3 regions of the Heyndrickxia sp. FSL W8-0496 genome follow, and region 1 is predicted to be linked to each of the others. Evidence: riboswitches for the same ligand, from Rfam matches in the RefSeq annotation. Region 1 holds a riboswitch; each other region holds the start of a gene.

Region 1 (10,911 bases):
ACTGAGGCAGTATTACGTTATAGCAATATTAAAAAAGTGGTTGGATTATGTAATGTTCCGATTGGAATGCGCATGGGAATTGCCAAAGCATTAAAGGTGGAACCTAATCGAGTCCATGTAGATTTTGCGGGTCTTAATCATATGGTATTCGGCTTGAATGTTTACTTAGATGGGGAAAGCATTCTTGATAAGGTCATTGAAAGCATGGCAGATCCAAAGAATGAAATGACTATGAAAAATATTGCCGGACTTACTTGGGAACCTGACTTTATACGAGGTCTTGGTGTAATTCCATGTGGCTATCACCGATATTATTATAAAACGAGTGAAATGCTAGCTGAAGAGCTTGAATCAGCAGAAAAACAAGGAACACGCGCAGAGGTCGTTCAAAAGCTAGAGAAAGAGTTATTTGAATTATATAAGAGTCCGGATTTGAACATAAAGCCACCTCAATTAGAAAAACGTGGGGGTGCCTATTATAGTGATGCTGCCTGCAGTCTAATCAACTCGATATATAATGATAAACGTGACATTCAGCCAGTTAATACGAGAAATAATGGTGCAATCGCTAGTATTCCCAATGACTCAGCAGTAGAAGTCAATTGTATTATTACAAAGGATGGCCCTAAACCGATCTCCGTAGGAGATTTACCTGTAGCGGTAAGGGGATTAGTCCAACAAATAAAATCATTTGAACGAGTAGCGGCAGAAGCAGCAGTAACAGGTAATTATGAGACGGCATTATTGGCAATGACAATTAATCCACTCGTACCATCTGATACAGTGGCAAAACAAATTTTGGATGAAATGCTGGAAGCGCATAAAGAGCACCTACCGCAATTTTTACATGAAAAGCAGCCTTCTTAAACAAGGCTGCTTTCTGGGGATTCGCGGATATATCTGGATTTTCGCGGATAAATACAAATAATCGCGGATAAATCGAGTAATTCGCAGATATATTATAAAACCCGCAGATAAATCGAATAATTCGCCGTTATCCTCCATCTCCTATAAGGAGTAGAACCGTTTCGTGTTTTCATACAAAACAAGATAAACTTCTTCAACGTCCATCTGTTTTAATTCTGCGATTTTCCGAATCGATTCATGAATCATTTTTGGATGAGTGATTTGTTCCTTGAACGGTCCTTCAAATGGCCATGGTCCATCTGTTTCTACCATTAGTTGTGACAATGGATACTGTTTTGCTAGCTGCTGAATTTCTCCTTCATAAAGAATATCGGGTGTGATCGAAATAAAGTAACCATTGCTTATCATCCGTTCAGTTGTTTTTTGATCACCTTTGAACCAATGAAAATGGGCTTTATTATATGAATATTTTTCGAGTAATTCGCAAACGAGTGGCGCATCATCATAGACAGCATGTAGAACAATAGGTTTATCCAAAGCAACGGCTTGCTGAATAAATAACTGCAATATTTCAAGATACGGTTCAAGTGGAATATTCTTTTGCTCTTGTCTTAAATAATATGGCAAGCCAACTTCACCAACAGCAATCATTTCATTGAAATGTTTATCAATGAAATGTTGGAGATCAGCAATTTCACTATCCTTTGGTATAGCCTGCTCGGGATGAAAACCGAAGGCGGGTTTTATCCTCCCATCCCATTGTGCCAATGTTAAATTTTTATGAGCAGAAGATAAATGCTGTGAAACAGAAATAAGTGATTCTACTCCATACTTTTCCAGTTCCTTTACTATCCGCATACCATCTGTATCCTCATACATATCCAAGTGGATATGGGCATCTATGATTGGCTTATTCATGAGAACCCCTCAATTCCTGATAGATCATTTTTTTCCATTGTAAAAATTCCTCTGTTAATAGCAAATCTTCTAGTCTAGGACGCTTAAAAGGGACAATGAATTCCTTCTGCACCGTAGCTGGTTTGCTGGAAAGAACAATAATTCGGTCAGATAGAAAGATTGCCTCTTCAATACTGTGTGTGACAAATAGTATGGAGCGTTTATACTCAGACCAAATCGATAGCAGCCATTTTTGCATTTCGAGTCGGGTAAATTCATCTAAAGCGGAAAATGGCTCGTCTAAACAGATGATGGATTGAGGACTAAGCATACTGCGAATAAAGGAAACACGTTGTTTCATCCCTCCTGATAATTCATGCGGATAGACATGTTCGTATCCTTTTAAGCCTGCACGTTCAATCATTTCTAATGCTTTTTCTTTATTGATTTTTCCTGCTATTTCTTGCCCTAGTAAAACATTTTGCAAAATTGTTCTCCACGGTAAGAGGGAAGGGGTTTGAGGGGTATAGCTGATGACCCCACGTTTCCCATTCACCTGTTGGCCTTCTATTAAAATAGAACCAGAATCAGGTAAGCTAATGCCCCCGATCATTTGGAAAAGAGTACTTTTGCCACTTCCAGATGGTCCTAAAATAGAAACAAATTCGCCTTCATTGATTGAAAAAGAAAGATCTTTTATTATTTGAAGATCACCAAATGATTTTGCTAGATTTTGTATGTCTAATTTACTCATGATGGTTTCCCTCTTCCTTTGGCTGCCATTTAACCACTTTTTTTTCGATAAGAACGATGAAGGCAAAAAATAGTAGTGCGAGAAAGATAATAATGAAAATTGCTACAAACACACGATCCGTACGAAACGAAGATGAAGCCAAGGTCATGTAAACACCAATTCCTTTATTAGCTCCAAGCCACTCAGAAATAACAGCACCCATGACACTATAGGTTGCAGAAATCTTCAATCCTGAAAAAATGGATGGCAGTGCATGTGGCCACTCTACTTTCCAGAATAATTGCCTCTTTGATGCACCTGCCATTTGCATGTAATGCTTTAACTCCTGACTTGTTTGCCTAAAGCCATCTAGCGCAGCAACCGCTATTGGGAAAAAGCAAACAAGTGTAATAACAATGATTTTGGGTAGCATCCCAAAGCCAAACCAAATGACTAGTAAAGGTGCTAAGACGATGATCGGAATATTTTGCGAAATAATTAATAACGGATAAAAAGCCTCTTTAAAAAATGAAACAAGATGCAAGCCAATGGCAATAAGAATGCCAACACTGCTACCGATAATAAAACCTAAAATGGCTAATTGAATGGTTGATAGTAAATGATGAGAATACCCATCCCAACCAGTTACCCCTTCATGTAAAATTTGTGTTGGAGATGGAAGAAGCCATTCTGGTATAGCAAATATTTTTGTAATTGATTCCCAGATGATGAATAAAAGGATGATGACCAAAATTGGCCGCCATCCTTTCTGAAGTAACGCCTTCATTAGCGATATTTCTCCGTTAATTGATCCATTGAAGCCCCATTTGGTTGATAAAGAACCTTAATTTGTGAAATGACATTTGGACTGCCAAGCTCGATCATTCGTTGATTCATTTTTTCAACGATCGCAAATAGCTCAGTCAAATCTCCTTCCATTGTCGTCTCCAATGGATTTACTTGATATTTCACTCCTGAACGGTCAATAATTGAAATCGCTTCGTCTACGTAAGGTATCACATTTTCACCGTTTTTTGTCTTTGGGATTATTTGAATACTTAATAATGCATTTGCCATTCTTAATCACTCCTCTATTATTTTGGTAAATATTGATTTGTAAATGCTTTCTTGCTATCTAGTTTTTTATCTAATAGATGATTGTCATACATCCAGCTAGCATAGTTTTCCCAAATCTCTTGTTTTTGCTCGCCCCAACGCGCGGCATCATCTTGATATTTTGGTGATAACCATTTTTGACTAGCTTTCACAAGTTTTGAATCTAAATCAGGAACGGCTTTTATTAATAGATCTGCTGCATCGTCTGGATGATCAATGGCATATGTATATCCTTTGGAAGTCGCAGCAAGAAAATGTTTAATCGTTTCTGGATCTTTTTCTATCATTTTCTCATTCGTCGTTAATACAGGTGTATAGTAATCTAGTTTGTTAGAGTAATCGGTTAAATAGACCATATTGATTTTCTCGCCGCGAAGTTCCGCTTCGACCCCAGTCCATCCATAATATATCCAGGCAAAATCAATATCTCTTTTTACAGCGGTAAAAAAGTCCGTTTCACCCATATTAATGATCTTCGTTTTTTCTACATCTGCATGCTCTTTTTTCATTAAAGAATCAAGGACTGCTTTTTCAACGGGTGCACCCCAGCCACCATATGTTTTATTTTCGAAATCCTTTGGTGAAGTAATATTTTTTTCCTTTGGAGAAGCAAAACCAGATGTATTATGTTGAATGATGGCAGCAATTGAAACAATCGGTACACCTTGTATTCGTGCTTCTGTAATACTTTCTTGTGCACTTATTCCGAATTGTGCCTTTCCAGCAGCAACAAGCTGATCAGCACCAGCTTCTCCAGGCTGAATAATATCAACATCTAAGCCTTCATCCTTAAAATATCCTTTTTCCTTTGCCACATATAATCCTGTATGATTGGTATTTGGTGTCCAATCTAAAACTACAGTCACATGCTTTAATCCTTTTTTCTTACTGTTTGCTGAATCATTGTTATTACTGCAAGCTGTTGTTAATAAAAGCAATGAGCTAACAATAATCATTAACCACTTTTTCAATTGAGTTCCTCCTTGTTAGATTGTACTAAGCTGTAAAGGATGGTAGCTGAGAGACTAGTCTTTCAAATAAAAAGCCCTAGGTTTTTAACCTAGGGCACATATAAACATACAAAATAAATATATTCAATATGTTCCCTCCGCTGGTCTCAACCAGATCAGGTTCAAAGAGTCAGTATCTTACGGATACAATCTCAACCAGCAACACTGGTCCCCCTACAACTTAAATAGTAGATATTCAATTTTCAATCTTTCAACGTTACTATGCCATACCTTTTTATTTTTTACAAGTGAAAAAGCGATTCAATAGAAATATTATTGTATCGTGCCTTACACTGTGCGATAAGTTCATCTTCATTTAAGAATGTTTCAGTAAAGCCAAGCTGTTTACCTAATTGGGTAATATAGGGTTGTTCTAGATAAGCTATATTTAGTATTTCTTCGTTGGAAAAAACGGTTCGTGTATCGCCGTCTAAAAGGATTTTTCCTTGGTTAAAAATAATTGTCCGTTCAAATACTTCTGCTACAAAATCCATGTCATGCAAAATGCATAAGACAAGTTTTCCCTCATGAATTAGATGTCGTATAATTCTTTTAAGCTTTTCCTTTCCATCATGATCCTGTCCCATAGTCGGTTCATCAAAAATTATGATATCTGTTCGCATTGCAAGGACAGAGGCAATCGTTACCAATTTTCGTTGTGAAAGGCTCAAGTCATAAGGATTTCGTTCTGCATGTTCATTGAGTCCAACCATTTCAAGTGCTTCTGTTGCATTTTGTTTTGCTTCTTTAACTGATTGTCCTATATTTAATGGCCCAAACATCACTTCATCCATTACTCGATTTTTAAAAATTTGATCATTAGGATTTTGAAAGACTAACCCAATTGTTTTTGCTAATTTTGCAGCAGTCTGCTCTTTCGTATTGATGCCATTAATTAAAATTTCACCTGAACTTGGAGTCAATAATCCTTTTAATAATTTTACAAGAGTGGTTTTCCCTGCTCCATTTTGACCTATCAGAGCTGTGCTTTGATTTGAAATCTCGAGATTTATCCCATGAAAAATAGGAGATTCAAGTGAATAGGAGAAATGAAGATCTTTAATAATTATTCGCATCATTTTTTTTCACCCCGTTCACTATGGATATGACCGATTGTTAAGATCTCATTTAATGTCACAGGAAGTAAACTATCCTCTTTATTAAAAATATTTAAAGCCCGAGCAATTTTTGTGAAAATAGGAGGAGAAACCCCGTAATCCAATATATCTTTTTTGGAAAATATCTTTTTCGGGGTGTCAAAATCAATGAGCTTTCCCTCGTGTAATAGGAGGATTTTGTCCGAATACTGAGCGAGCTTCTCCATCTTATGTTCAGCCATAATGACTGTCATTCCTTCTTTAGTTAAGCTTTCAACTACCTTAAAGACTTCATCCGAACCTTGGGGATCCAGCTGGGAAGTTGGTTCATCTAATATTAATATATCTGGTCGCATTGCGAGTACACTTGCAATCGCTACACGCTGCATTTGACCTCCGGAAAGGCTGAAGGGATTTTTTTCTTTTATATGTTCAATATCTAATAATTTTAAGCTCGCCTCAATGCGAGTCTTCATTTCTTCGCGCTCTATTCCCATGTTTTCCAGCCCGAAGGCGATTTCATCAATTACCGTAAATTTTGAACCAGTAATTTGAGAAAATGGATTTTCAAAAACGAGTCCAACCTTCAATGAAAGATCACAGATTTCAGTATTCATGACTTCTAAATCATCAATGAAAACCTGTCCACCATAGGCCCCTTTAAAAAAGTGTGGGACGAGTCCTGTTAGCGCATAGCAAAGGGTGGATTTTCCGGAAGAATTTTTTCCAACGATCCCTATGAATTCCCCTTGCTTGATTTCGAATGAAATGTCATTAAGTGCAAGCTTCTCTGAGTGAGGATATCGATATTTCAAGTCGTTTACACGTATTTTATTCATATGGTTAACCTCCCAACAATGATTAGGATAAAGGCCAAAAATAAGGTGAATTTCAAGCTTTTACTATAGGGGTATTTCCTCGCTTTTTTAAAATGAGTTTTTTTCCCTTTTGCATTAAATCCACGGACTTCAAGGGCAATTGCACGCTCCTTTGTATCATTAAGTGAATTAAGAACGACAGGACCAATTAAAGGAAAAAAGGACTTTAAACGAACCAATATATGTCCTTCTGTTTCCATCCCCCGAGATCTTTGTGCATCGATGATCTTCCCCATTGTCGCACGCATTTGAGGAATAATTTGTAAGACAGACAAGAATACATAACCGATCTTCCGCGACATGCCTTTTTTTACTAAAGAATCAATTAATTCATCTGGCTCTGTAGTTAAAATGAGTAATCCAAAGGCGCAGAGCATATTAAATATTCGCAGGACCAAAAGACATGCATAGGAGATTCCTTCCTTGTAAATAGTAAATCCTCCAATTTCAACGAAAGGTGTAGAACGGTTGGGGTGAAATAAACTTTGCACGATAATGATCGAAAGAATTAATAAGAAACTGACCCCTAGAATGGGTAAAATTTTTCGAAACACCTTTCCTATTAATAGTAAAAGGATACTGATAAAAGTTGTGATGATTGCAGCTCTAAGATCAGGGATAATATATGTGGCTGCAATTGATACGAAAACATATAAGAGCTTAGTCAATGGATCAATGTGATGAATGAGAGAATTTCTCTCAACATACAGTGTCATAGATTTCATAGTATCCCTCCAAAAATGCATGATAGAAGAGGCCATCTATTAAAGAGTAGACACCTTAATAGACAGCCATATCCATTGTCAACTTTATAATGATTCAATCTTATTCTGATTGTTATAGATTGTTGTTAAATTTTGCGGAAGTCCTTTGAAAATAAGATAACTAATAATAACTGTTGCGATTTTATCTGGGACATCAACAACGATACTGTCTAAAAATGATGCAAGCCATTGAGGTAGGTTATGAGCGATAGAGTAAGCATACAGTGCATCCCCCCATACATTTCCCGTTTGTCCTCCCCAAAATATCATATTTAACGGTGTGGAAATCGTTGCTGCGACCGCACCGACTATAATTCCAATCATAATTGCCTTCCCTATATTAGCAATCCACCCTTTGTATGCCATGATACCAACAATAAGACCGATAACTCCACTCGTTATGGCATAGACAAAGGAGATTGGATCTTGGGTAAAACCATAAATGATATTGTTAGCAATTCCAGAGATTGCCCCAATTATTGGGCCAGCAAGCATACTTGCCAGTACTGTGCCAATCGCATCTAACCATAATGGCAGTTTTAACAGGCCAGCGAATAATTTACCTAAATAGTTAATCCCTATAGCTGCTGGAATGAGAACTAGTGCAGCAGTTGAAAATTTTAAAGACCACATACTATTTTTCATGTTTCTTTCCCCCTTATAAATGTTTGAAAAAATAATCTACTAAAATAAGACGATTTAATTCTACTACACTTTTTAAAAATATACGACAAGTGTCTTTACACTAGTAAAAAACTTTTGTTGAGTGTATGATATTTATGAATAGGAAAAGGATTTGATTAATAAAGAATATGCAAGAATGGATCTGGACATTCGATGATTGGTTTTGTTTATATTGTGTAAATTTTTTGTAAATCCTTCTTTAGGTGGTTGCAAAAGTTAGGACAATTTGAAATATTATTTTTAAGAGAAATAGAGTAGATTAATAGACATTAATTGATTCTATTTCTAAATTTTGATGGGAGGAAATAAATATATGGGTTATCGAAACAAATTTTTAATAGGATCGGTGACAGTTGCGATTGCAGCATCAAGTATTTCCCCGGCTTTGGCCGCAGAGAATAAATCAGCATTTGCTGATGAAAATCAATTTGGGATATATAAAGACTTTATTCTAAAGGCAGTCGAGCTTGGTTTAATCAAAGGGGCAAATAAGAATGGAAACACTTATTTTTATCCAAACCAACAATTAACCCGTGAGCATGCTGTCTTGATTTTAGGACGCAATCTAGGAGAAGTAGATACGACAGGAGTTCAACAATTCAAAGATGTCGATCAGCTTCCAAAGGATCATGAGTTAAGAGAGAATGCCCTAAAGGTTAGGAAAAATGGTATCTTCTCTGGATGGAAGGATAATCTTCAATATAAAGCAATATTAACACGTGAGGAAATGGCAAAGATATTAGTTCAAGCCTTTCAATTAAAACATGTGGAAGATTCTAATATAAAAGTAACCGATTTAAATAAAGCGGGAAAGGAATATCAAGAGGATATCACCATTCTCGCCGAAAATGGGATTACGGTAGAGAAGGTCTTCAATCCGAAAGCGAAAGTGACGCGTGGACAATTTATTACGGCACTTATTCGTGCAATAAATAGTGGAGATAAGAAAGAAGGAAATTTTGAGCTAACATTAATGCACACAAATGATACACATGCTCATTTAGATAATATTGCAAAACGAATTACAGCAATTAAAGAAGTTAGGTCACAAAGCAAGAATACATTATTACTAGATGCAGGTGATGTCTTCTCTGGAACGCTCTATTTTAATGAATACCTAGGACAGGCAGATTTAGAGTTTATGAACCTTATAGGCTATGATGTGATGACATTTGGCAATCATGAGTTTGATCAAGGAACAAAGCCTTTAGCCGAATTCGTAAAAAATGCAAAGTTCCCGTTTGTTAGTGCCAATGCTGATTTCTCAAAAGATGTCAACTTAAAGGATCGATACCATAATGAGTTAGCTACTACTGCGAATGATGGGGAAATATACAATAGTATAATTAAAGAAATCAATGGGGAAAAAGTAGGGATATTCGGCTTAACAACAGCTGAAACAAAGGATATTTCAAGCCCTGGGGATGTAGAGTTTAAAGATTATATTGAAGAAGCAAAAAAAGCGGTTGAACAGCTCGAAAGCCAAGGAATTAATAAAATTATTGCTCTTACCCATATCGGCTTCGATGATGGCGGTGGTGACAATGACCTGACATTGGCAAAAGAAGTAGAAGGGATCGATGTCATTGTCGGTGGGCATTCACATACGAAACTAGCAGAACCGGTGAAGGATACAACGGGCTCTGAACCGACCATCATTGTTCAAGCTAATGAATATAGTAATTTCCTAGGAACTCTTGATGTAGAGTTTGATGAAAAAGGAAAGGTTATTGGATATGCTGGAAAGCTTCTAGACCTTAATGAAAAGAAGGATGATCAATATGTAATTAAGGATGATCCTGAGGCTGCTGAAATTTTAGCAACGAAATATAAGCCAGCAGTAGATGCAAAGAAGGAACTTGTAGTTGGAAAAACAAATGTTGAATTGGTAGGAGGAAATCCAGCTGCACGGACAATGGAAACGAATTTAGGCGATTTTATTGCTGAAGGAATTTTGGAAAAGGCCAAAAAGATCAATCCGGATACTATGATTGCTTTCCATAATGGAGGAAATGTTCGTGTTTCAGTGGACGCAGGTAATATAACAGTGGCAAAAATTCTTGAAATTCTCCCATTTGGAAACTCGTTAGGAATATTGAATCTATCAGGTGCTGAGATAAAAGCGGCTCTAGAGCATAGTGTGAAAGATGCGCCTAAACCATTCGGTGGCTTTTTACAAGTAGCTGGTTTAAAGTTCACATATGACAGCAGTAAAAATGCAGGAGAAAAAGTTGTATCCATTGAGGTGAAAGACAAAAACGGGCAATTTGTCCCGTTAGATGAAAAACAAAACTATTATGTAGCTACTAATATTTTTACGGCTAAAGGTGGAGATGGCTTTACTGTATTTGAAAAAGCATCATCTGAAGGACGATTAAGTGAACCTGGCTTTGTAGACTGGGAAATCTTTAAGGAATACTTAGATTCTCAACCAAACAAAACGATTGAACCAAAGACAGATGGTAGGATAATTGATATTACAAAGCCATAGAATATTTATAGATTGATAGAAAGAAGGGGCTTAGGTGCCCCTTTTTTCTTTTTAAAGGCTCTATATTTTTGTTAGTAGATAGAGTAAAAAGAATCTGATACATCGGATCATCCACCTTAATATCAAATTCGGTAACAAAGGTTCCTTTTATTTACCTCTGATATATCAGCATTTGCAATGAATAATTTTCATGACTGGTAGTGTTTACTTCATTCCTGCCAATATGATTACAAAAGTACTGGGTTAATTTTCCTAATTCTATAAACGCTTCCTTTTTATTCTAGTAACTACCTATTTTTTCCTCTATAATCAAAAATATTGATTTGATTATGGAGGTAAGCTGTATGGGGAAAAAAGTAATTTTAACACTGGCA
Region 2 (10,911 bases), 1.9 Mb from region 1:
TTATGATGGTTGCTAGGGTTTTGACGGCAATGAGTACTGCACTTATCGTCGTACTTTCTTTGACAATTGCAGCGAAAGTTGTTGCTCCGCCTCATCGGGCAAAGGCTTTAGGTCTCATTTTTATGGGTATCAGTTCTTCACTTGTTTTAGGTGTACCACTAGGAATTTTGATTTCTAGTACATTCGGATGGCGTATCATTTTCCTTGGAATCGCAGTATTATCAATAGGATCTATGGTGCTAATTTCACTATTTTTAGAAAGAATTCCAGGAGAAAGGACTATACCACTTGTTCAACAATTAAAAGCAGTAGGAAGTGCAAAATTAGGTACTGCGCATCTAGCTACTATGTTTATGCTTGCAGGTCATTATACACTTTACGCGTATTTCACACCATTTTTGGAAAAAAATCTGCATCTGAATTCCTATTGGATTAGTATTTGTTATTTTGTATTTGGAATTGCAGCCGTCTGTGGTGGGGCTATAGGTGGAACTCTATCGGATAGGATAGGTGCGAAGAAATGCATTATTCTAGTCATTAGCACATTTGCCATTGTACTATGCTTATTACCTTTTACAACTTTTTCTCTTGTTTTATTCATTCCTATAATGATGATATGGGGAGCATTAAGTTGGAGTCTGTCACCACCTCAGCAAAGCTATTTGATACAAACCGACCCGGAAACCTCCGATATACAGCAAAGCTTTAATAACTCAGCCTTACAGATTGGCATTTCACTTGGATCTGCAATAGGAGGAATTGTATTAAACAAAACCGGATCGGTAACAAGTACAGCCTGGGTTGGAAGTGCTGTTGTCATTATCGCCTTACTATGTGCAATCTTTTCTTTAACTAGACCGGCAATCACTAGAGAAACATCAACTGTTTCTTGAAAACATCGGAAAACATGGGGACGGTTCTAGTGCTTCGAAGAAGCATTAGAACCGTCCCTTTGCTTCAAAATGTTCCTCTTCCAATCGAATAATTTCAATTTGGGGATTTAGGACTTTTAATTTTTTCGCTAAGCTTTCGATTCCAAAGATTTCGGTAAATGTATGACTTCCTGCGATTAGATTGATCCTGGCAAACTTGGCATATTGGATTGCATATAGTGTTGCTTCTCCAGTGATGTATGTATCGCATCCCGCATCTAAGGCACGTTTTATTACTTTTGTAGAATCACCAGCACCTGTTAAAACAGCAATTGTTTTAATCATTTGATCATTATTTTTCCATGCACTCACTGGTTCGTTTAATTTTTCAGACATCAGTTTAACAAGGTTTGTAAATGAAATAGGATGATTAAATAATCCTATAGAAGGGAACTCATTTCCATTTTCATAGTGAGAGTACTGTTTAATCACATCTACCTCAAGAATATTCATTAACGATGTACATGTCCCAAACTCAATGTAGTCAAGTGGTGCATGAATAAAGAAATGAGTAATATTATTTTCTTCAAGCTTCTTCATACACTGATCTTTCATACCATACAAAAAGTCCCATGCATCATGATGAGTAATCATTAAATCAACATGATTCAGTGCAGCTTCTTGGATCGTTTCTAAAGTTAAATTTGTTGCGTAACCAATTTTTGAAAATGATGTTTTGGAAATAGAAGTAAATCCATACTCATCATCTTCATGTTTTACTAATTCCTCACCAAATAAATCCTTAATCTGCATTTGAAATTGTTCTAATTTCATTAGTTCTATCCCCCTCAACGGGGACGGTTCTAGTGCTTCGAAGAAGCACTAGAACCGTCCCTTTACTTCCAAGTCTCCATTGTATAAGCCATTTCCCAAAAGCAATATTCATAATACGCACTCCTCCAAAAGAATTCTTTCATTTCGGATTGTTCTTCTTCTGAAGATGCTTCAGCGAGTTCATCTATTCGTTGTATTTGCTCGGTTACAAGCTCCCTGAACCAATCACCGTTATAAGCGGCTATCCATTCTTGGTAAATCATTTCATCTGGTTGACAATCCTTCAAATAACTTCCTATATCTAAGTACAACCAATAACAAGGTAAAATAGCTGCGATTATATAACCCAATTTCCCGCTTTGAACAGCTCGATACATATGAGAGGTATAAGCATATGCTGTTGGTGCGGGTTTAAAGGCTTTTCTTTCTTCCTCTGATATTTCGAGTAGAGCAGAAAATTTACGATGTAAAGACATTTCAGCTTCGTATGTACCTTGTGCATGATTAGCCATCCGATTTGTTGTATATAAATCCCTTGATACAGCTGCACCATATGATTGAACTCTAGCAAAATTAGATAAGTAATAGGAATCCTGTAAAACATAAAAACGGAATTTTTCTATTTCTAATTTGCCATTACCTATTCCTTGTACAAATGGATGTTGAAGACTTGCATCCCACCATTTTTTCGCTTCCTTTCGGCATTCCTTTGCAAACGACATACTCCCTCATCCTTTCCAAAAATAAAAAACCACTATCATACTGGGAAGTGGTTAGAAAACAGAATAAAGATGGAAATATATCATTCTGCTCCACTTCCCTCCGCTAGTATCAACTAGATCAGGTTCAAAGGGTCTTAAAGTTGAACTTTAATCTCAGCCCTTAATAAAGGCTCCCCTAGTGGTCATTATTATCTTATTGTCATAATCATCCTAACATACAAAAAATATTATTCAAGGGATTTTCCCTACCTATAATATAATTTCAATGGAAAATTATAGAGTTTACTTGTAGATAATCGCCCAAACATCCTACTCAGCTCCAATCTTCTCTTTCCAACATATTATTCTTCTTAATTTTTATGATATAATGATACCGGACATAAAATGAGGAGGATTCCTATGAGCCAACAAACTATTCAGATATCAAAGAAAAACCAAATTATTGAACTTCGTATCACACAGATGGCTATATATTTACAAAGTAAAATCATTGAAGCCATGGATAACGAAAAACATGTTTACTATCTTTTCTTCTATAAAAATCACTATATAACTTACGTTAAACCCTCCAAACTCAAACGAAAATCTTTTATTAGTGAAGCATTAACTAAAGGTCTAATCTTACCACCTAATCACCCACTAGTCTTTTCTTCCATCACACTAGAACATCCATTTAAGAAGTATTCCTTTCAACAACTAATTAAAAAAGCCGAAAATCTTTTTACTCCACAAGAAGTTGCCTTTCTTACAACCTTTTTTGAATCATTTATTTCGAAGAAGACCATTTTTTCCTACATACAAACGATCTTTTATGATTACCGTCGCAATGGCAAAATGTTTTCAAGTTATCGTATTCTTCGCATCCTGATGGATTTTTGCCCAAATGAGAGCTGGGTAAAAGGTATTGCAAGTGACTTAAATTTTATCAAATATAGCAAGCTATATGATCAATTAGCAGATGTATTAATCGATAAAGATCCACTCTACATGGAAAATCGACTTTTTCAATTGAAAGAAAATAAACAGGAATATCAAAGGCTAGAGCAATTATTAAAACATCAATCTAGATGGATGGACTTAATCGGATTTTATCTACAAACTATTAATGTGGAAAATTATCCATCCCTTCTCCAATTCATTCAGATACATTTACCGAAAGAAGATGTAATCTCCGTATTAGAGGATTTAATCCAAAAAGAGCAGCACATTCCAGAATTAATTAATGATCTATTAGATTTATATATAGAAAATAAAGATGCAGAGAAGCTGATTCAACTATTAATTCGCAGCAAACTTTCCCTAACTACCTCACAAGCCCAAGCTTTTGAAGAGATACTAAATGAAGTGAATCTAAATCCTAGGTATTTTCAATCCGAACAAATAGATTCAATCCTAGCACCACTGTTTCATATAAATCCTGAAAAAGCTAAAATTTTTCTTCACCAATCCATTACTTTACTTCTAAAAGAACAGAATCTTGATTCCATTATTGAATACCTTGAACCACTAAAAGGCTGTATTCCTGCAATACCCATCTTGAAAAAAATCGAGCAAATGCAGAAGCTTTCAAACGATCCTGATCAACAATTATTACTCGGCCAATTATTTTATGAATTTGGACAATATGATCAAGCAATTGATTGTTTTAGCTGGGAAATGGAACTAAAAGCTTATGATCCGAAACCTGTTAAATGGCTAGCAAAGCTATATAACGAAATTGGAATGAATCAAGAGCATCAAGCCTACACACAATTATATATAGATATGCAAAAAAGAGCTTAGAGAAAAAATGCATTTCATTTTGTAACATGCTGATTGACTGTTAGAATGAAATTACGTATTTACCGAAAAAAGAAAGAAGATGAATCTATGGTTAATCATTCAAAAAAAATAAATGAAATTCGTTATTCTGTGCTTGACCTTTCTCCAATTGTCCAAGGAAGTACTGCTTCGCAGTCATTGATAAATACATTAGATTTAGCAAAACATGCAGAGAAATGGGGGTTTACTCGTTACTGGTTGGCAGAGCATCATAATATGCCTGGGATAGCAAGCTCCGCTACTTCTCTTGTTATAGGACATGTAGCGGCAGGAACTAAACATATTCGTGTAGGTTCAGGAGGGATCATGCTTCCCAATCATGCACCATTAGTAATTGCTGAGCAATTCGGGACATTAGAATCCCTTTTTCCAGGTAGGATCGATTTAGGATTAGGCAGAGCTCCTGGTACTGACCAGTTAACTGCTCACGCTTTAAGAAGGGACGGGCGAATAGATGCGGAAGATTTTCCGCAGCAAGTAGCTGAATTACGTGCCTACTTTAAACCAACTGGCAAAATGCCTGTTCGGGCAATACCTGGAGAAGGATTAAATATTCCGATTTGGTTACTAGGATCTAGCGGTTTTAGTGCACAATTGGCTGGCCATCTAGGACTACCGTTTTCATTTGCAAGTCATTTTTCTCCAGAGAATACTTTACCTGCATTGGATTTATATCGACGTAGTTTCCAAGCTTCAGAAGTATTACAGGAGCCTTATGCGATGGTTGGTGTAAATGTTATTGCTGCTGATTCAGTAAAAGAAGCTGAATTACTAGCAACCTCGATGCAGCAACAATTTTTAAACTTAATTCGCAACAATCCAATGCCCCTTTTGCCGCCTGTTGATAATTTTAGCGAACTATGCAGCGATTATGAAAAAGCTCTACTACAGCAACGAATCGGGGCTTCCATTATAGGAGATAGAAAAATTGTAAAGGAAAAGCTGCAGCATTTCTTAAATGATACACAAGCAAATGAAATCATCATTAATGCACAAATATACGATCACGATGCACGACTTCGTTCATATGAAATTGTTTCAGAAGTTATGAAGGATATATAAAGAATTAATTTACAGGTACCTTAGAATGAAAGGTGCCTGTTTTTTTTCATTTAGTGTTACATAATTGTGAATAGATGGATCATCATTCGGATAATCAATTACTTTATGATAAACTAAGCATAATTATTTACATAGATACAAATAGTTAATCAATAGAAAAATTGTAAAGGATTGTTCATTATGGAGTCTAAAAAGGTACTACCTATTTTATTTTTAATTATGTTTCTCGTAATGGTGGGATTTGGAATTATTATTCCGGTTATGCCATTTTTTGCAAAGGAAATGGGGGCAAATCCGACCGAGCTAGGATTATTGATGGCTGTCTATTCTTTTATGCAACTTATTTCCGCACCTATTTGGGGCCGTGTTTCTGATAAAATTGGACGTAAGCCAGTTATGATGATTGGGATATTAGGTCTTTCTGTGTCATTTATTTTAATGGCTATTTCCAGTCAACTCTGGATGCTATTTATCGCTAGAATCATTGGAGGATTATTATCTTCAGCAAATATGCCAACAACAATGGCTTATGTGGCAGATATTACTTCTGAGGAAGATCGCGGCAAAGGAATGGGAATTATTGGTGCAGCTACTGGTTTAGGATTTATTTTCGGACCAGCTATTGGAGGGTTATTTTCTAAGACTAGTCTAAATATGCCCTTTTATCTTGCAGCTGCCTCTTCATTTATTACCTTTCTTCTTGTTCTATTCGTCTTAAAGGAATCTCTCTCAAAAGAAAAAAGAGGACAGCACGCAGATAAAAAATCATCAATATGGAGCTCCTTTAATGGTTCATTATCTATCTTATATATTTTACAATGGTTTATTTCATTGTCATTGTCTGGATTAGAGGCTTCATTTGCCTATTTTGCAGCCAAAAAGGCGGGATTAGATACAATAGACCTAGGCTATATTTTTATGATTATGGGGTTCGGTAGTGCCCTTGTTCAAGGGGGATTAGTTGGTAGATTTTCAAAAAAATATGGAGAGGGCACAGTGTCCAAGGAGGAATCATTGTATCAACCATCGGCTTTGTTTTAATACTACTAGTAAATAGTTTTACAACTGCAGCAATCTTTTTAACCATTTTTGGATTAGGAAATGGCGTCATTCGACCTTGTGTATCAGCTCTTTTAACGAAAAAATCAACTGCCGGTCATGGAAGTGCTACAGGATTGCTTTCATCCTTCGATTCCTTCGGAAGAATTATCGGTCCGCCACTAGGAGGATGGTTATTTTCGATAACAGCGGGTCTCCCGTATATTTCTGGGGCAATACTTTCCATACTTGCATTGATGCTTTATCAAGTATATCGTATAAAAGAAAAACAGCACCGGACTATATCTTATTGAATGAGGAATGGGTTGTCTACTCAACTTTAAAGACAACCCCTTTTTTTATTTATAAATTTATTATACAGCTCCTATTATTTTCCCATCGCTCATTTTAACAATTCGATCAGCATAAGTGAGCATTTCTTCGTCATGAGTCACTAGTAAAGTAGCAATATTTAATGTTCTTGCCAAATGACGAATTAATGACATGACATCTTTAGATCTTTTTGAATCGAGGCTTGCGGTTGGTTCATCCGCAAAAAGTATTTTAGGTTTATGGATGATTCCCCGTGCAATTGCAACTCGTTGTTTTTCCCCGCCAGATAATGAAGACGGATAAGCATCTCTTCGGTGATCCATTTCCACCATTTTGAGCATCTTGTTTATTTCTATTTTTTGTTCATGCTTTTTTAATTTTGATTCAGAAACATCCAACATAAGGAGCAATTGTTCTTCAACCGTAAGAAAAGGAACAAGATGAGCAAATTGAAAGACGAATCCAAATTTATTTGCTCGGATTTTCCGAATTTGTTCTGAGTTCATACTGATCATGTTTTTCATACCAAGCATTACTTTTCCATCTGTAGCTGGTTGAAGTCCTGCTGCAATTGTAAGGAGTGTGCTTTTACCGCTGCCTGAGGGACCTACTAAAGCAGTGATTTCCCCTTCTTTCAGAGTAAGATCAATACCTTTTAAAATTTCTTCCTTTATCTCACCATTATAAAATGTTTTTCTAACGTTCTTTAAAGTAAATATCGACATCCTACATCTCTCCTTGTTGAATGGCTTGCATTGGTTCAACCTTTTTTATTTGAAAACCAGATAGAGTAGCTCCTAAAAATCCGATAACGATAAAAACTAAAGATAATAGTATGGTTGTTTCCGGTGTTAAATGAAAAGGCATTCCTTCAGGTGCAATCAAATTAAAAACTTGGCTTAATACAGCTGATAAAGCAAGTGCAATGAATGTTATAATAATCATTTGTGTCCACATCATTTTGAATAGGGTACTCGTTTTTAGTCCAATTGCTTTTAAAATACCGTATAATCCAATTTTTTGAACATTCATCATGTAGAAAAAAATAGCAAACAGCATTCCACTTATTACAACTAAAAACAATACAATCATATTTAAAGACATTTGCTCTGCTTTATAACTCGGAATTGTGTTAAGAAACCGTTTCTTCGATAATGTTTGTAAGCCAGCGAACTTTTGATCTGAATCTGCTCCGGGGATATATAGCAATTGCATATCCTTTGCCCCAAAGATCTCCTTATAATCATCCATATTTATAAAAGCAACCGGTGCATGACTAAATTTCTTTTGATTAACAAATGCTTTTACAATAAACTTCCTCCTAAATTGATTGTTTGTTAATGTATCACCAATTCTAATCCCTTCATTCTTCAATGAGGAATCCAGTACTATCTCCCCTTTTTTTACATTTTCGAATATATTTGAATGGGTCGAAGTGAAAAATGTGACACTTCGTTGTTTATTAGCAGCATCTTTTATAAATCCCATTTGCATTGAAAAAGCTACTGCATTTTTTTGTTCACTTAATACACGATGTTGGATACTTTGGTCTATTCGGGAAAGATTATAGCTTCCTTCGGCATCCTTCGTCATATAGAATTGTCCATTTGGTAAATTGTTTATCAATGATGCATTGTCTTGTGATAATCCATTTGCTAAACCAGATATAATAAATGTCAATAAACTAACAAGAAAGATGATAGAACCTAAGATCATAAACCTTACTTTATTTTTCCTTATTTCTTTCCAAGCTATGTTCAACTTAATTCCTCCAATCTCTTCTTAACGCTTTAAGTTTATGATTGGTATATGAACAGAAGATGAACAGGAAATTACATTTAAAAAAATAAGTGCTATCTATTAAGGGGTCAGACTCCTTAGTAGATAGCACTTATTTATCCTAAATAATTAGATTAATGTATGTATTATACAAATTGATAATATCCTCCAAACATCTCCCTTTCCAGGACAATATTATTATTTGCAATCTTTAGAAGACATGGTCCTTCCCCATTATGTTCTAATATCCTTGATATCTCCCCCTGACCATAGGGCGATGCAAATACGAGATTACATCCTTCGAGCTCTAATGAGATACAATTTGCTTTTAACTTTTTGTCCTTATAGGGTGCTTTTTTCTTTAACTGAAACCACTGACTCCATTTTTCAGCAATGACTTCACCATTTTCTACAGCAAATACAAGCTCTTGTAGTTTTAATGGATTGTTAATTTGTTCGATGTCTTTCAATCTTACCTCATCCGCCTCGTGCCACTGAATAATAAAGGGAGTTGGTAGATTTTCGACATGATCCGAAATAAACAGCATCTCCCATTGAAGCAGCTTGCCATCTTCTCTTTTTCTTTTGCCTTTAATAGGACCAATCGTTTTAATTTTAAGCTGATTAAGACGTTTTGTTACTTCGTCAATATCGTTTGTCCGTAAGGCAATTCGTGCAAACCCTTCTTTTTCAGGTAACCATTGGTGCGCTTGAATAATTAAGTCATTATCCTTAATACTACTTGCGATTGTATAATCAAATATTCCAAGAAATTCAATATAACTTAGTCCGAAATAGCTTAGTGCGTTATATGTTCCCCAAAATTCATGTCTCCCACCTAGGTTCGCTTTTAAGCCTATCGTGGCAAAATCTTCAATAGTCTCTTCTGGACGATTGACAATATGCACTAAATGATCGAATGAAAGTTCCAAAAATAACCCTCCAAAAAATTAGATATTACACTATACTATTCTGCATAACTTGCTAAAATCCCCTTTTTATTGAGAGATTTTTTTAAAATCTATTTTTCAAAGGGGCATTTCTCAAACAATGTTGCAAATAAGGAGATGTGCTAACAAATAAAAAATAGGTGAAAGTCCAACAGGTCCCTTCATTCCTCTTAGAAAAGAGCCATAAACTAAATAATAACGTTTCATTTATTAGGTATAAAAGCTGCGGCAGTTCTTCTACAATTACAACAAACTAAAGAAAAAACTGCCGTATAAAATAAAATCGAGAAATAGACAGGTTTCCTCTATATAATAAATGCAGGAACAAAGTCAATACATTTTTAGAAGAAAGAAAATGATGATTAACTATTATTTATAAATTATCTATTATCACATTTATATATTCTATCTAGCATTAAGTATCATTATGTTACAATGAAACTACAATTTTTAAGTGAGAATGGTGAATTCATCCATGAAGAAAAAAACAGATAAGTTATATGAAGTAGACTTGTATAAACCTATTCAAAAGTATTTCTCAAATCTTGGTTATGAAGTATATGGTGAGGTTAATGATTGTGATATAACGGCTGTGAAAGATGAGGAATTAATATTAATTGAATTAAAGCTTCGTTTAAATATTGATTTACTCGTTCAAGCGGCAAAAAGACAAAAATTAACCGAACAAGTGTATATCGCTATCCCAAAGCCTTCATACAATCTTTTTTCCAAAAAGTGGAGAGATATATGCCATTTGATCAAAAGACTTGAATTAGGTTTGATTCTTGTTTCTTTTTTGAAGTCTTCTACAAAAGTAGATATTGTATTTCCCCCTACCAGTTTTAATCGTAAAAAAAGTATGCAACAAAATAAGAAGAAAAGACAAAAGCACTTATTGGAAGTCGAAGGTAGGCACGGAGACCATAATCTCGGAGGAAGCAATAAAACTAAGATTATGACTGCCTACAAAGAAAACTGTATCCAAATCGCATACTATCTTGATTTATATGGGCCTCTAACTCCAAAAGCTTTACGTGAAATGGGAACAGGAGAAAAGACATTATCAATTTTAAATAAAAATTATTACGGATGGTTTGATCGCATAAAAAGAGGAACCTATGCAATTAGTTTGAAAGGAAAAATGGATTTAAACGAATATCCGCAGATCATTGAATATTTTCGATTATCAGATGTTGATCAATAATTAAAGTCAAAAAAAGGTCTGTCATTTAAAGGGAAACTCGCCCTTTTACTAGACAGTACCTTTTTTTATGTTCATCATCCGTATAAGTTGCTGATATACCTCATTGCTTAGTACTTTATAACCATTAGAAGTCAAATGTATCCCATCATCACTAATGAGATCAATAAAATCTCCTGCATCCTTAATGGCTGTTCTTACATCAATTTTCAATACTTCTAATTCATTCGCTAACTTGTTCAAGCTACGATTATACAGCCCATGCCAATGTTCAATACCACCGACGGAGCTAATCCAAT
Region 3 (10,911 bases), 1.2 Mb from region 1:
ACGAATAGGATCTCCAAAAAAAAATCGCTCGAAATGTGTTTGTCTTGACCCGAATGAACTCATACAGAGATCCCAAGCCAGTCGAAAAAGTTGCACACGATCTATGGCATTTGAATTTGCTCCTTGAAGATAATCGTCTAAATATGATCCAATAGAAGAGTCAAATTGCTTTTTTGTTGGGAGAAGGATTAAACCGCTTCCACCTAATAATTGAAGGATCTCTACGAGTCGGGGATATATTTTAGGGTAATAGCAAATGGCAACATTAAGTGGATAATCATCTGGAACCATTGTATTCCTCGAATCAGCTTTAGCATGTGTCATGGCTGATAATTGTAATGCTTTTATTATTTCAAGAGCTGAGATTATTTCTGTAATCTTATCTTTAACATGTTGATATTCTTTAATACTAATTGTTTCTGCAATGGACTCTGCTATTCCTAACAGGAACTCAGTTTTTACAATCATTCTGGAAATGGCTTGGTAGAGAAGGAAAGTATTAAATTTAGTTTCGGAAAACATTCGTAAAGAGATATTAAAATTTTTATAAAGAAATACTCTTTCCCAAGGAACTAATACATTATCAAATACAACAATAGAATCCATTTCCTCAAATTTTGTACTTAAAGGTGCATCGTAAATGGATTCAGTGGAGACGAATGATTCCCGACAAATAAATTTTAAGCCGGGTGTGTTCGATGGAATAGAAAATGCATAATTATATGGATCTTCAAAGTAATTTCCCCCTGCAGGAAGAACTAAGATCTCATCAGTAATTCCACCTTGTGTCGCTAATAATCTAGCTCCAGAAATGATTATGCCTTCACTTGTTTCTCGAATTACTTTTGCGGCAATAACTTTATCAGATTCCTCGAAATAATTGTCTGAACGGTTGACTTGAGGGTTGATAAATGTATGGGTAAATGTCAAATCATTTTCCATTGCACCTTCATATATTTGGCGTATATTCATATGGAAATGGTGATTTTCTTCTTTAAAAATTTCTTCAGCGACACCAAGACTCATTATTCCGGTATTAATATAATCAGGGGAGCGACCTAGTAAACCTACATTTAATTTGGCCAACTTTTGCGTAGCAATCGATCTTTTCTTTAAATCTTCTTTTGTTTTAGGTTGTTGGTATGAAAAATTCACTCTACTATTCGTTCTTTCTGAAAAAAATGTAAATTCTTCACTATGTTCTACTTGATAATCATATAATTTAGCTTTCATTGCTAATACTCCACTGAAAGCAGGGTGTGCCGAGATTTTTCCAGTTATTCGTTTTCCATCCACCCACACCTCATTATTTAAACCATCAATTCTTTTAATGAAATCATCTCCATTTAAAGACAATTTTACCACCCCACTTTTATGAATAATAAATTGTATGCTCAAATTTAAACGGGACTACCCAGTGAAATTTATAAAATAAAAAAGACTGTCTATTTAAGGGGCCGACCTCACATAAATACGTTATCTTTTAGAACAAAATTCTTATTAGATATCGTATAGTGATGTCAGACCCAATCTTTTAGACAACCTCTTTATCGTTTTTATGCATATAACATTTTTAATTGATGTTGAATTTCGTCATTTTCTAGATATTCATCATAGGTCATTTCTTTATCAATAATGCCATTTGGTGTAATTTCAATGATTCGATTGGCAATGGTTTGAATAAATTGATGGTCATGTGATGCAAAAATCATAGAACCTTTAAAACGTATTAAACCATTATTAACTGCTGTAATGGATTCCAAATCAAGATGGTTTGTTGGCTCATCTAGTAATAAAACATTGGCTCCACTAAGCATCATTTTTGAAAGCATGCAGCGAACTTTTTCACCACCCGATAGAACATTGGCCTTTTTCATCACTTCTTCACCAGAGAAAAGCATTCTTCCTAAAAATCCTCTTAAGAAGCTTTCACTTTGATCATTAGGGGAGTACTGACGTAACCAATCTACTAAAGTCAATTCGCCATTTTCAAAATAACTTGTGTTATCTTTAGGGAAGTATGATTGAGAGGTTGTGACACCCCATTTATATGTTCCGCTATCGGGTTCCATTTCTCCAGCCAAAATCTTAAATAAAGTAGATTTTGCTAATTCATTATGACCTACTAATGCGATTTTATCATCTTTATTCATTGTAAAACTAATATTATCGAGTACCTTAACACCATCGATGGTCTTTGATAGTTCTTCTACACGGAGAAGATCATTTCCAATTTCACGATCCGGTGTAAAATGTACATATGGATATTTCCTTGAAGATGGCCTGATATCGTCCAAGGTAATTTTGTCTAAAAGCTTTTTACGTGAAGTGGCTTGTTTCGATTTAGATGCGTTTGCACTAAATCTGGCAATGAAGCTTTGTAATTCCTTAATTTTTTCTTCCTTTTTCTTGTTCGCTTCTTGGGCCATTTTTTGTGCTAATTGGCTAGATTCATACCAAAAATCATAATTTCCAACATATAATTGAATCTTACTGAAATCAAGATCTGCTATATGTGTACAGACTTTATTTAAGAAATGACGATCATGCGATACTACAATCACTGTATTTTCAAAGTTGATTAGAAATTCTTCTAACCACTGTATTGCTTTTAAGTCTAGATGGTTAGTTGGCTCATCTAGAAGTAAAATATCAGGCTTCCCAAAAAGAGCTTGTGCAAGTAATACTTTTACCTTTTCTGCACCTGTTAACTCTGCCATTTTTTTTGAATGAAGCTCTTCATCTATACCGAGTCCTTTTAAAAGGATTGCTGCTTCTGACTCAGCTTCCCAACCATTTAATTCCGCAAATTCTCCTTCAAGCTCCGCAGCTCTCATTCCATCTTCGTCACTGAAATCAGCTTTCATGTAAATTGCATCTTTTTCTTGCATGACTTCGAATAGACGTGAATGTCCCATAATAACAACTTTTAAAACTTCTTCTTCTTCAAATTCAAAGTGGTTTTGCTTTAAGATAGCAAGTCTTTCGCCTGGTGTTATATGCACATCACCAGTTTGAGGCTCAAGCTCACCAGATAATATTTTAAGAAATGTTGATTTCCCAGCACCATTTGCACCAATAAGGCCGTAACAGTTTCCAGGTGTGAACTTAATATTAATATCTTCAAAAAGTTTACGTTCACCGAATCGTAAGCCTACATTATTTACAGTAATCAAAGACAAATACCTCCAAAAGAATAATATCTTATTAATTATACCATGAGTTGATTAAAAAAGGGAAAAGTCAGTTATATAAAGGGATTCAGTTACTTCTCTAAAAAAATGACTTTCATAATAATTAAAATTATTGTACAATGTTAATGAAAATTTAATGAACGTTACCACAAGGGGAGCATTTTTTTGCTGAGAGTGAACATATTTGTTCTGACCCTTTGAACCTGTTAGTTAGTACTAGCGTAGGGATGTGGATTGAATAAGGGATTGCTTTTTTTACAATATGCAATCGTTTATTCCCCCTTTTGCGGTGCGTTTCTTTAAAAACACTATAGAGGGGGATTTTATTATGAAAAAATTTAGTTTGCTAACTTTGATCGAGATTTCATTATGTGCTGCTTTTGCGTTTGTGTTAGATTTATTACCATCTATAAAACTAAGCTCAGCGATTTCAGTTTCCTTTGCAATGGTTCCTATTTTCATTCTTGCTTTTCGATGGGGTGTGAAAGCAAGCTTTGTCGGGGGATTGTTATGGGGATTACTTCAAATTGTTTTGGGAGATGCAGCAGATGATATATTAACTCCCGTTCAAGGGTTCATAGAATTTTTTATTGCCTTTTCTTTTATTGGTGTAGCAGGTTTATTTAGGTCATTCATTCAAGCGAATATCCATGAGGGTAATAAAGGAAAGACGATTTTCTTAGTTGTGGTTGCAACATTTATTGGCAGCATTGGTCGTTATTTTTGGCATTTCCTAGCTGGGATGATTTTTTGGGGAAAATTTGCACCAGAAGGGCAATCGCCATTCATATATTCATTAATTGCTAATGGAACAACAATGCTTCTATCAGGTCTTTTATGTGCAATTATTTTGAGTATCATCATTACGATGAGCCCAAGACTTGTTAAAAGATTTGCTTAATTAAGCATAATCAAAAATCAATTTTCTAAAATTCTACTTATATTGTATATCGGGGTGGATTTATCCAATTGATTTTTTGCTGTTACTTGCAATAACAATAATCTATGAAATACGTAGGGACGCTTTGGATAGCACAAAAATCAAAGCGTCTTTTTTATATGTGTACATATCTCATTTATAAATTTTCATTCTGTTGCTTTATTTCGTCTCCAGCTATGTTGGTATTTGCCTCTTCTAATTGTTTATGATCAGCCACTGAATGACCAGGATAATATTTTTTTTGGTTATTAGTACTCATTGCTGTATTTATCGTTATTTTTGGCTGCTTTGGTGCATCTGTTAATCTTTTGTCTTCATATGATTCAGTCATTAAGTTTAATTCACCTTTCTGTTTAGTAAGTAGCTTTGAGTATTATTTACTTAATATATGTAAAAATTCAATCGTGGCGATAAAAAAGAATACATGAAATTTCTTCCTTTGGTTAAAAATAGAAAGTATATAATTGCATTTGGAGGAAGATTAGATGCCAAACGAAGAAGTGAAAATGCCACAATTTCCTGAACCAATATGGAAACAGGGGATGGATATTCCTGGTTATTCCGAGTTGCTAGAGGATATCGAGGTAGATGTAGCAATTGTAGGAGGCGGTATTACTGGTATCACCACTGGTTATCTTTTAACAAAGGAAGGGTTAAAGGTAGCCATTATCGAAGCTGGAGAATTGTTGAATGGAACGACAGGTCATACAACTGCAAAAGTCACAGCACAGCATGGTTTAATCTATGATGAATTAATTCAAAATCTAGGAAAAGAACAGGCAAGACTTTATTATGAGGCGAGTACGGAAGCCATACAATTTATTAAAGAAACTATTAAAGAACATGGAATTGAATGTGACTTTAGTGAAGAAGATGCCTATATTTTTACAAATAGTGATGAATATGTACCAAAATTGAAAACAGAGGAGCAAGCGTATAAGGAATTAGGGATTAATGGTGAATTGGTTGAACAATTGCCTATTGATTATTCCGTGAAAGCTGCATTAGTGATGAGAAGCCAGGCTCAATTTCATCCAATAAAATATTTAAAACCGCTTATTGAGTATATCCAGCAATCTGGAGGACTAATATTCGAGCATACAACAGCTACAGATGTAGATTATGCAGAATATCCTATTGTTATCACGAGAGGTGGACCAAAGGTAAAATGTAAATATGTATGTGCATGCTCTCATTTTCCGTTTTACGACGGTCTCGGGTTTTATCCAACAAGAATGTATGCTGAAAGATCTTATCTTATTGCTGTGAAAACAGAAAAAGACCCTCCACCTGGTATGTATATTAATGCTGAACAGCCAACAAGATCTTTTCGCCGTATGAATTATCAGGGGGAGAATGTTCTGTTGGTAGGCGGTGAAAATCATAAGACAGGCCAAGGGATTCCTACCATTCAGCATTACGAGGCTATTGAAGAATATGCACAAACGACCTTTGGAATCAAGGATTTCTTATTTCGTTGGTCTGCTCAAGATTTAACGACTCTAGACAAAGTACCATATATTGGTCGAATTACAAGCAATCACGATAGAATACTTGTCGCAACAGGTTTTAGGAAATGGGGCATGACCAATAGTACTGTTTCCGCATTATTAATAAGAGACATCATTAGGGAGAAGGAAAATCGATTTGAAGAATTATTCTCTCCTTCGCGATTTAATGCTGATCCAAGTGTAAAAGAATTTATTTCAACGAATTTTGATGTGGCTAAGCATTTAGTAGAAGGAAAATTAGAATACCCACTTAGAGATATAGATGATTTAGAAAAGGATGAAGGCTCAGTTGTTAATGTGAATGGGAAGCGAGCAGGAGCTTATCGTGATTCAGAGGGAAAAATATATGTAGTTGATACTACCTGTACACATCTAGGCTGCGAAGTGGAATGGAATTCTGGAGATCGTACTTGGGATTGTCCATGTCATGGTTCGAGGTTCTCGATCGCTGGAGATGTAATAGAAGGACCGGCAGAGACATCTTTAGAAAAATTTGATTTAGAATAATAGAAAGAGCATCACATTGGTGGTGCTCTTTACATTTGAAAATTAGGCATTTTTATTTAATATAGGGATTTGTACTAAGTATGATCTATATATTTGGTTTCTTAAGACTAGCAAATCTAGATTTAATTAGATTGAAACTTTTTTAAGGAAAATACGTAAATATTAATGAATAATAATCTAAATGAGAGAAGGAATTTTATATGAGTGAAAAAGGATGTATAAAGTGTGGAAGTCAAAATGCTGGTCAAAAGGATGTAGCGATGACAGGTACGGGCTTATCTAAAATGTTCGACATTCAAAATAATCAATTTACAGTTGTATATTGTAATAACTGCGGATACTCGGAATTTTATAATAAACAAGCATCAACCGCCTCCAATATACTAGACTTTTTCTTTGGCGGTTAATATATATAAGAGCCTGACTCCAAGTAAACACTCATTTCTCTGAAAAGAGCAGTATGGAGTCAGGCTCTTAATTTGGTTGCGTATTTTCTCATTATCATTGTTGCTTCTTATCTTATAAAAATCAGCTAAAAGCCTAATTTTTTATTTACTATTGTTTGCCCAGTCCGTGTACGTACCACTTCCATTACAACCAGGACATTCTATGGAAGTTGAATAATAATATTCACTCAATGCAAGATGATTAATTCCTTTTCCTCGGCAATCTGGGCAAAAGCCCTTTGATTCCATATTAGCTAGCATTTTTTCATGCCGGTTGCTAGCCCATTCCTGAAATGTATTTAAAAGTCCCATCCATTTCACCTCTAATTTTGTTATTACTACTATGGTGTGAAATGAATGTGAAAATTATACAAATCCCCACTATAAGCGCAATTCAATAAGTGGTTTTGTATATTTTTTTATTAAATAGCTTCCTAATATTAAACAGATAGAGATGGAAAACAAAATTAACAATAAATAATTTTGCGCAAATGCTGCAAGTGATTCATCAGATACAAATGTTTCGATTATTTTAATAATAAATCCATGTAATAAATAGATATACAAGGTACGTTCACCAATGACAGTAAACTTAGATCCACCGGAAGGAACTAATGTTAAAAAGCCAAAAATCACAATAAATGTACTGATATATTGTATTCCTCGAAATACACCATCAATCAGGTTTACATTTCCCATATCTGCATAGGAAGAGGATCCGAGTAACCATGGAACTGCCTCACTTGGAAAAGAATAGCTAAAAACAATAAAGGTAGCACATATTAGGCCGATTCCAATTACACTCGAAAACTTGAAATCTTTTATCCATTGGATATGCTTTGCGTCGATTAAAAAACCAAATAGAAAATAAGGGAAAAATACAAAAGTTCTTGAAAGGCTTAAAAAGCTTCCAATTCGATCTATATAGCCAACAGCTATACCGATTCCAACGGCAAGCAAGAATCCAGCCCATTTTAATCGTGCAAAAACGTATAGGAAGATATTCCAACAAAACAAACTCAGTAAAAACCATAATGACCAATGTGGTTGTAGAAAATCAAATGTTAATGTTTGTTCTTCTCCGTTAAAGAAATAAAAAATGGAATAAATGACTTGAAAAATAACATAGGGTAAAAGTATCTTTTTAACCGATTTCATTAAATATCCTTTTTTTCGATATCCTTTTGCAAAATATCCAGATATTAAAATAAATGCAGGCATGTGAAACAGATAAATCACTGTATATACTGTAAATAAGAAATCATCATTCCTTTTTAAAGGACTAATGACATGCCCAAAGACGACTAAAAAAATTAAGATTAACTTTGCATTATCAAAGTATAAATTTCTTTTAGTGGTCGAAGCCATATTAACACCTCACTATATAATTTTATTTCTATTTTTATATAACATTATTTAATTTGTTCGACTAACAAAACTATAAATCCTAACCCTGTGATATAAATGTATTACTAAAAATATTGTATTTATATAAATAATGTTATCATCTCTATACCCGAATAAAGTTACAATAAGATAATAATCGTATTAAGAATTATTATTGTATAATTATATTTTTTACAGAAGGATTACAATTTTTATCAATCGTATAATGAAAAAAAATGTTGAAATAATATGAAAGGAAGGGAAAATAACAAGAAACGAGGAATCGTATATCGTGGATAAGGAAATGGAGTACGGCGAAGATTACAAATATATACCTGTCACTTCAATTATGAGCGGTTTGGGTCAGGAGGTATCAAATGATCTATATTGTTATACAGTCCAGGTGGTCAATGTAGGGTTTGTTGGGTATCCTAAGAAAGACTCTGAGTGGATTTTAATTGATGCCGGAATGCCGAAATCAGCTGACATGATTATCCGTGAAGCAGAAGATAGATTTGGTCCTAGTAGCCGGCCTAAAGCTATTGTCTTAACACACGGTCATTTTGATCATGTGGGAGCAATTGTTGAATTGGTCGAACATTGGAATGTTCCAGTATATGCGCATGAGTTGGAGTTACCCTATTTAATAGGAGATAAAAGTTATCCAGAACCCGATGCAACAGTAGAAGGGGGACTTGTAGCAAAAATGTCCCCATATTTTCCAAATGAACCGATCCATTTAGGAACGAATATTGAGAAACTGCCATCAGATGGTCGTATCCCAGGGATGGAGGATTGGCGTTGGATTCATACTCCAGGTCATTCACCCGGTCATGTATCTTTGTTTCGTGATAACGATCGTTCGCTGATAGCTGGAGATGCGTTTATCACGGTAAAACAGGATTCGCTTTTTAAAGTATTGATGCAAGAAGAGGAAGTGAACGGTCCACCAAGATATTTAACAACTAATTGGAAGGATGCTTGGGAATCCGTAAGAAAATTAGAAAAGTTATATCCAGATCATGTGATAACTGGACATGGGGTTCCAATGTCTGGAGAAAAATTAGCTAGTGGTTTAAAAAAACTCGTTGAAAATTTTGACCAAATAGCCATACCAGACTATGGACGTTTTGTGGATGGTCATCATTAAACATTAGAAATGATTAACAGGCTCTTTGAATGTATGTAGGTGATATTTGTATGGGTTAAAAATTATCAAACCTTCATTCTTAGAAATGAGCTGCAAACTTCATAAAGTTTACCTTTAATAATTGGAAGATAAGGGAGTAGTTTTGTAAAAGCAACTAACTATACGAAAACAGCCATTAGAAAGATCTTATTAAAAAGAGATCTATTTAAAATAAAATTTTCTAACATATAATTGCGTGTTTTAATATATTATTTTGAATTACGTAAAAAATTTTTTCGTATCATATCGTAAAACGAAAAATCCTATGTACCAATAATCTACTATTTACTGAAGGATATTAATTTGATAAGATGAAAATATGCTCTTCTACCTCCACTAACAATCTAAAGAGGAGGTTTCATAATGGCAAAAACAGCATTAATAATTAAACAAAATAAGGAACATAAATATAAAGTCCAAAACTATACACGCTGTAAGAATTGTGGACGTCCGCATTCAGTTATCCGTAAATTTAAGCTATGTCGTATATGCTTCCGTGAATTAGCCTATAAAGGTCAAATCCCAGGAATCAAAAAGGCAAGCTGGTAGTCCCCATCATAGTGGGGGCTTATTTTTTTCTAACGTAGTTATAAAAGGAATTGGGGGATTCGGCATCCTCCCAAATATATAGTCTTATGAAGACCCTATTAGACAAAGCTACACTATCCTTAAATTAGTTTTACTCCACTTATTAAGATCATTATAGCCATAATCGTTCTTAACGGTTTAACTGGTAGCTTAGAAGAGAGGATGCTTCCTACGATTACTCCTGGTATTGATCCTAACAATAAGTTAATCGTTAATAGATAATTGACATTACCAATACCTGCATGCATGATACCAGCTGCAGTAACTAATAAAAAAGCATGTGCAATATCTGTTCCTACTAGTTCAGAAGGGCTCATTCTAAATAAATATAGCATGGCTAAAGCAAATAATGATCCCGCTCCTATGGAGGTTAAGCCTACAATGAAACCTAAGACTGCCCCAACTATAATGGTTAACATGCGCTTTTCGTGTATGGATTTTAATTGAAAACGATTGAAGTTCAATTTATCCTTTCCAAAGGTTCTAATAAGGGTCGCAGATGCAACTAAAATTAATACATAACCTAATGCATGCTTAATGATTTGCTCTTGATTATGAAAGAAGGTATCAAATAAATGGAGCATGCCAACAGCAAGGATAGCACTTGGTATACTTCCAATGGCGAGATTTTTTACCAACTGGAGGTTGATTGTTTTCTGCCGCCAGTGTTGAATGGAACCAAAAAATTTTGTAATTGAATTATAGAATAGATCAGTTCCTACAGCAATTGATGGGCTAATGCCCAACAGTATTAATATGGGTGTTAATAAAGCTGCTCCCCCAACACCCGTTAATCCTACCATAAAACCAATTAATATCCCCATTATAATAATTCCAATACTCATTTGCACACGCTCCAAACTTTCAAAGTCTAAAAAGCAAGAAACCCATATCGATAATTTATGAAATGGGTATATACCTTGTTACAATCTAAATTTTAAAAATGGGTTGTATTAAAAGGGTATAATTGAAAAAAGCCTTCTCGTGAGAAGACTTTTACAATTATTTTTTTCCAAATAAATTGGTATCCATAACTGCCTCAGTTTTTTTGACACTTTCAAGGAGGGGAGTTTTTTTTACTGCTTCAATGATCCGATCAATATCATGCATAAGAGGAACTATGGCTAGGATGACTTTACCTGTTTCAAAA

What was found. A riboswitch is a leader RNA that binds a small molecule or an ion and turns the genes downstream of it on or off. The one in region 1 is predicted to bind thiamine pyrophosphate.
Region 2: it holds a riboswitch for thiamine pyrophosphate, as region 1 does, so the genes downstream of both, tenA (thiaminase II) here and NST63_RS05505 (ABC transporter substrate-binding protein) in region 1, are expected to answer to the same signal.
Region 3: it holds a riboswitch for thiamine pyrophosphate, as region 1 does, so the genes downstream of both, thiT (energy-coupled thiamine transporter ThiT) here and NST63_RS05505 (ABC transporter substrate-binding protein) in region 1, are expected to answer to the same signal.

What each region holds. Positions count from the first base shown of each region.
Region 1 covers NZ_JBBOXX010000001.1:1,077,114-1,088,024, forward strand. Annotated here, with positions in the region: gene NST63_RS05480 (6-phospho-beta-glucosidase) at 1-867, shown strand, start outside; gene NST63_RS05485 (TatD family hydrolase) at 1,009-1,785, opposite strand; gene NST63_RS05490 (ABC transporter ATP-binding protein) at 1,778-2,518, opposite strand; gene NST63_RS05495 (ABC transporter permease) at 2,511-3,284, opposite strand; gene NST63_RS05500 (thiamine-binding protein) at 3,284-3,574, opposite strand; gene NST63_RS05505 (ABC transporter substrate-binding protein) at 3,592-4,584, opposite strand; TPP riboswitch at 4,700-4,809, opposite strand; gene NST63_RS05510 (energy-coupling factor ABC transporter ATP-binding protein) at 4,866-5,702, opposite strand; gene NST63_RS05515 (energy-coupling factor ABC transporter ATP-binding protein) at 5,699-6,559, opposite strand; gene NST63_RS05520 (energy-coupling factor transporter transmembrane component T family protein) at 6,556-7,323, opposite strand; gene NST63_RS05525 (hypothetical protein) at 7,408-8,007, opposite strand; gene NST63_RS05530 (5'-nucleotidase C-terminal domain-containing protein) at 8,360-10,537, shown strand; gene NST63_RS05535 (DUF5068 domain-containing protein) at 10,882-10,911, shown strand, end outside.
Region 2 covers NZ_JBBOXX010000001.1:2,950,034-2,960,944, forward strand. Annotated here, with positions in the region: gene NST63_RS14955 (MFS transporter) at 1-893, shown strand, start outside; gene NST63_RS14960 (Nif3-like dinuclear metal center hexameric protein) at 939-1,706, opposite strand; gene tenA (thiaminase II) at 1,769-2,428, opposite strand; TPP riboswitch at 2,507-2,615, opposite strand; gene NST63_RS14970 (tetratricopeptide repeat protein) at 2,828-4,210, shown strand; gene NST63_RS14975 (LLM class flavin-dependent oxidoreductase) at 4,298-5,311, shown strand; partial or broken gene NST63_RS14980 (MFS transporter) at 5,492-6,663, shown strand; gene NST63_RS14985 (ABC transporter ATP-binding protein) at 6,724-7,407, opposite strand; gene NST63_RS14990 (ABC transporter permease) at 7,409-8,443, opposite strand; gene NST63_RS14995 (VOC family protein) at 8,608-9,393, opposite strand; gene NST63_RS15000 (DUF2161 domain-containing phosphodiesterase) at 9,887-10,615, shown strand; gene NST63_RS15005 (SGNH/GDSL hydrolase family protein) at 10,664-10,911, opposite strand, start outside.
Region 3 covers NZ_JBBOXX010000001.1:2,277,254-2,288,164, forward strand. Annotated here, with positions in the region: gene hpaB (4-hydroxyphenylacetate 3-monooxygenase, oxygenase component) at 1-1,356, opposite strand, end outside; gene NST63_RS11490 (ABC-F family ATP-binding cassette domain-containing protein) at 1,557-3,176, opposite strand; TPP riboswitch at 3,336-3,439, shown strand; gene thiT (energy-coupled thiamine transporter ThiT) at 3,523-4,095, shown strand; gene NST63_RS11500 (hypothetical protein) at 4,271-4,465, opposite strand; gene NST63_RS11505 (FAD-dependent oxidoreductase) at 4,620-6,152, shown strand; gene NST63_RS11510 (zinc ribbon domain-containing protein) at 6,353-6,559, shown strand; gene NST63_RS11515 (methionine aminopeptidase) at 6,701-6,910, opposite strand; gene NST63_RS11520 (acyltransferase family protein) at 6,980-7,966, opposite strand; gene NST63_RS11525 (MBL fold metallo-hydrolase) at 8,277-9,134, shown strand; gene NST63_RS11530 (type Z 30S ribosomal protein S14) at 9,537-9,722, shown strand; gene NST63_RS11535 (sulfite exporter TauE/SafE family protein) at 9,842-10,606, opposite strand; gene NST63_RS11540 (YIEGIA family protein) at 10,764-10,911, opposite strand, start outside.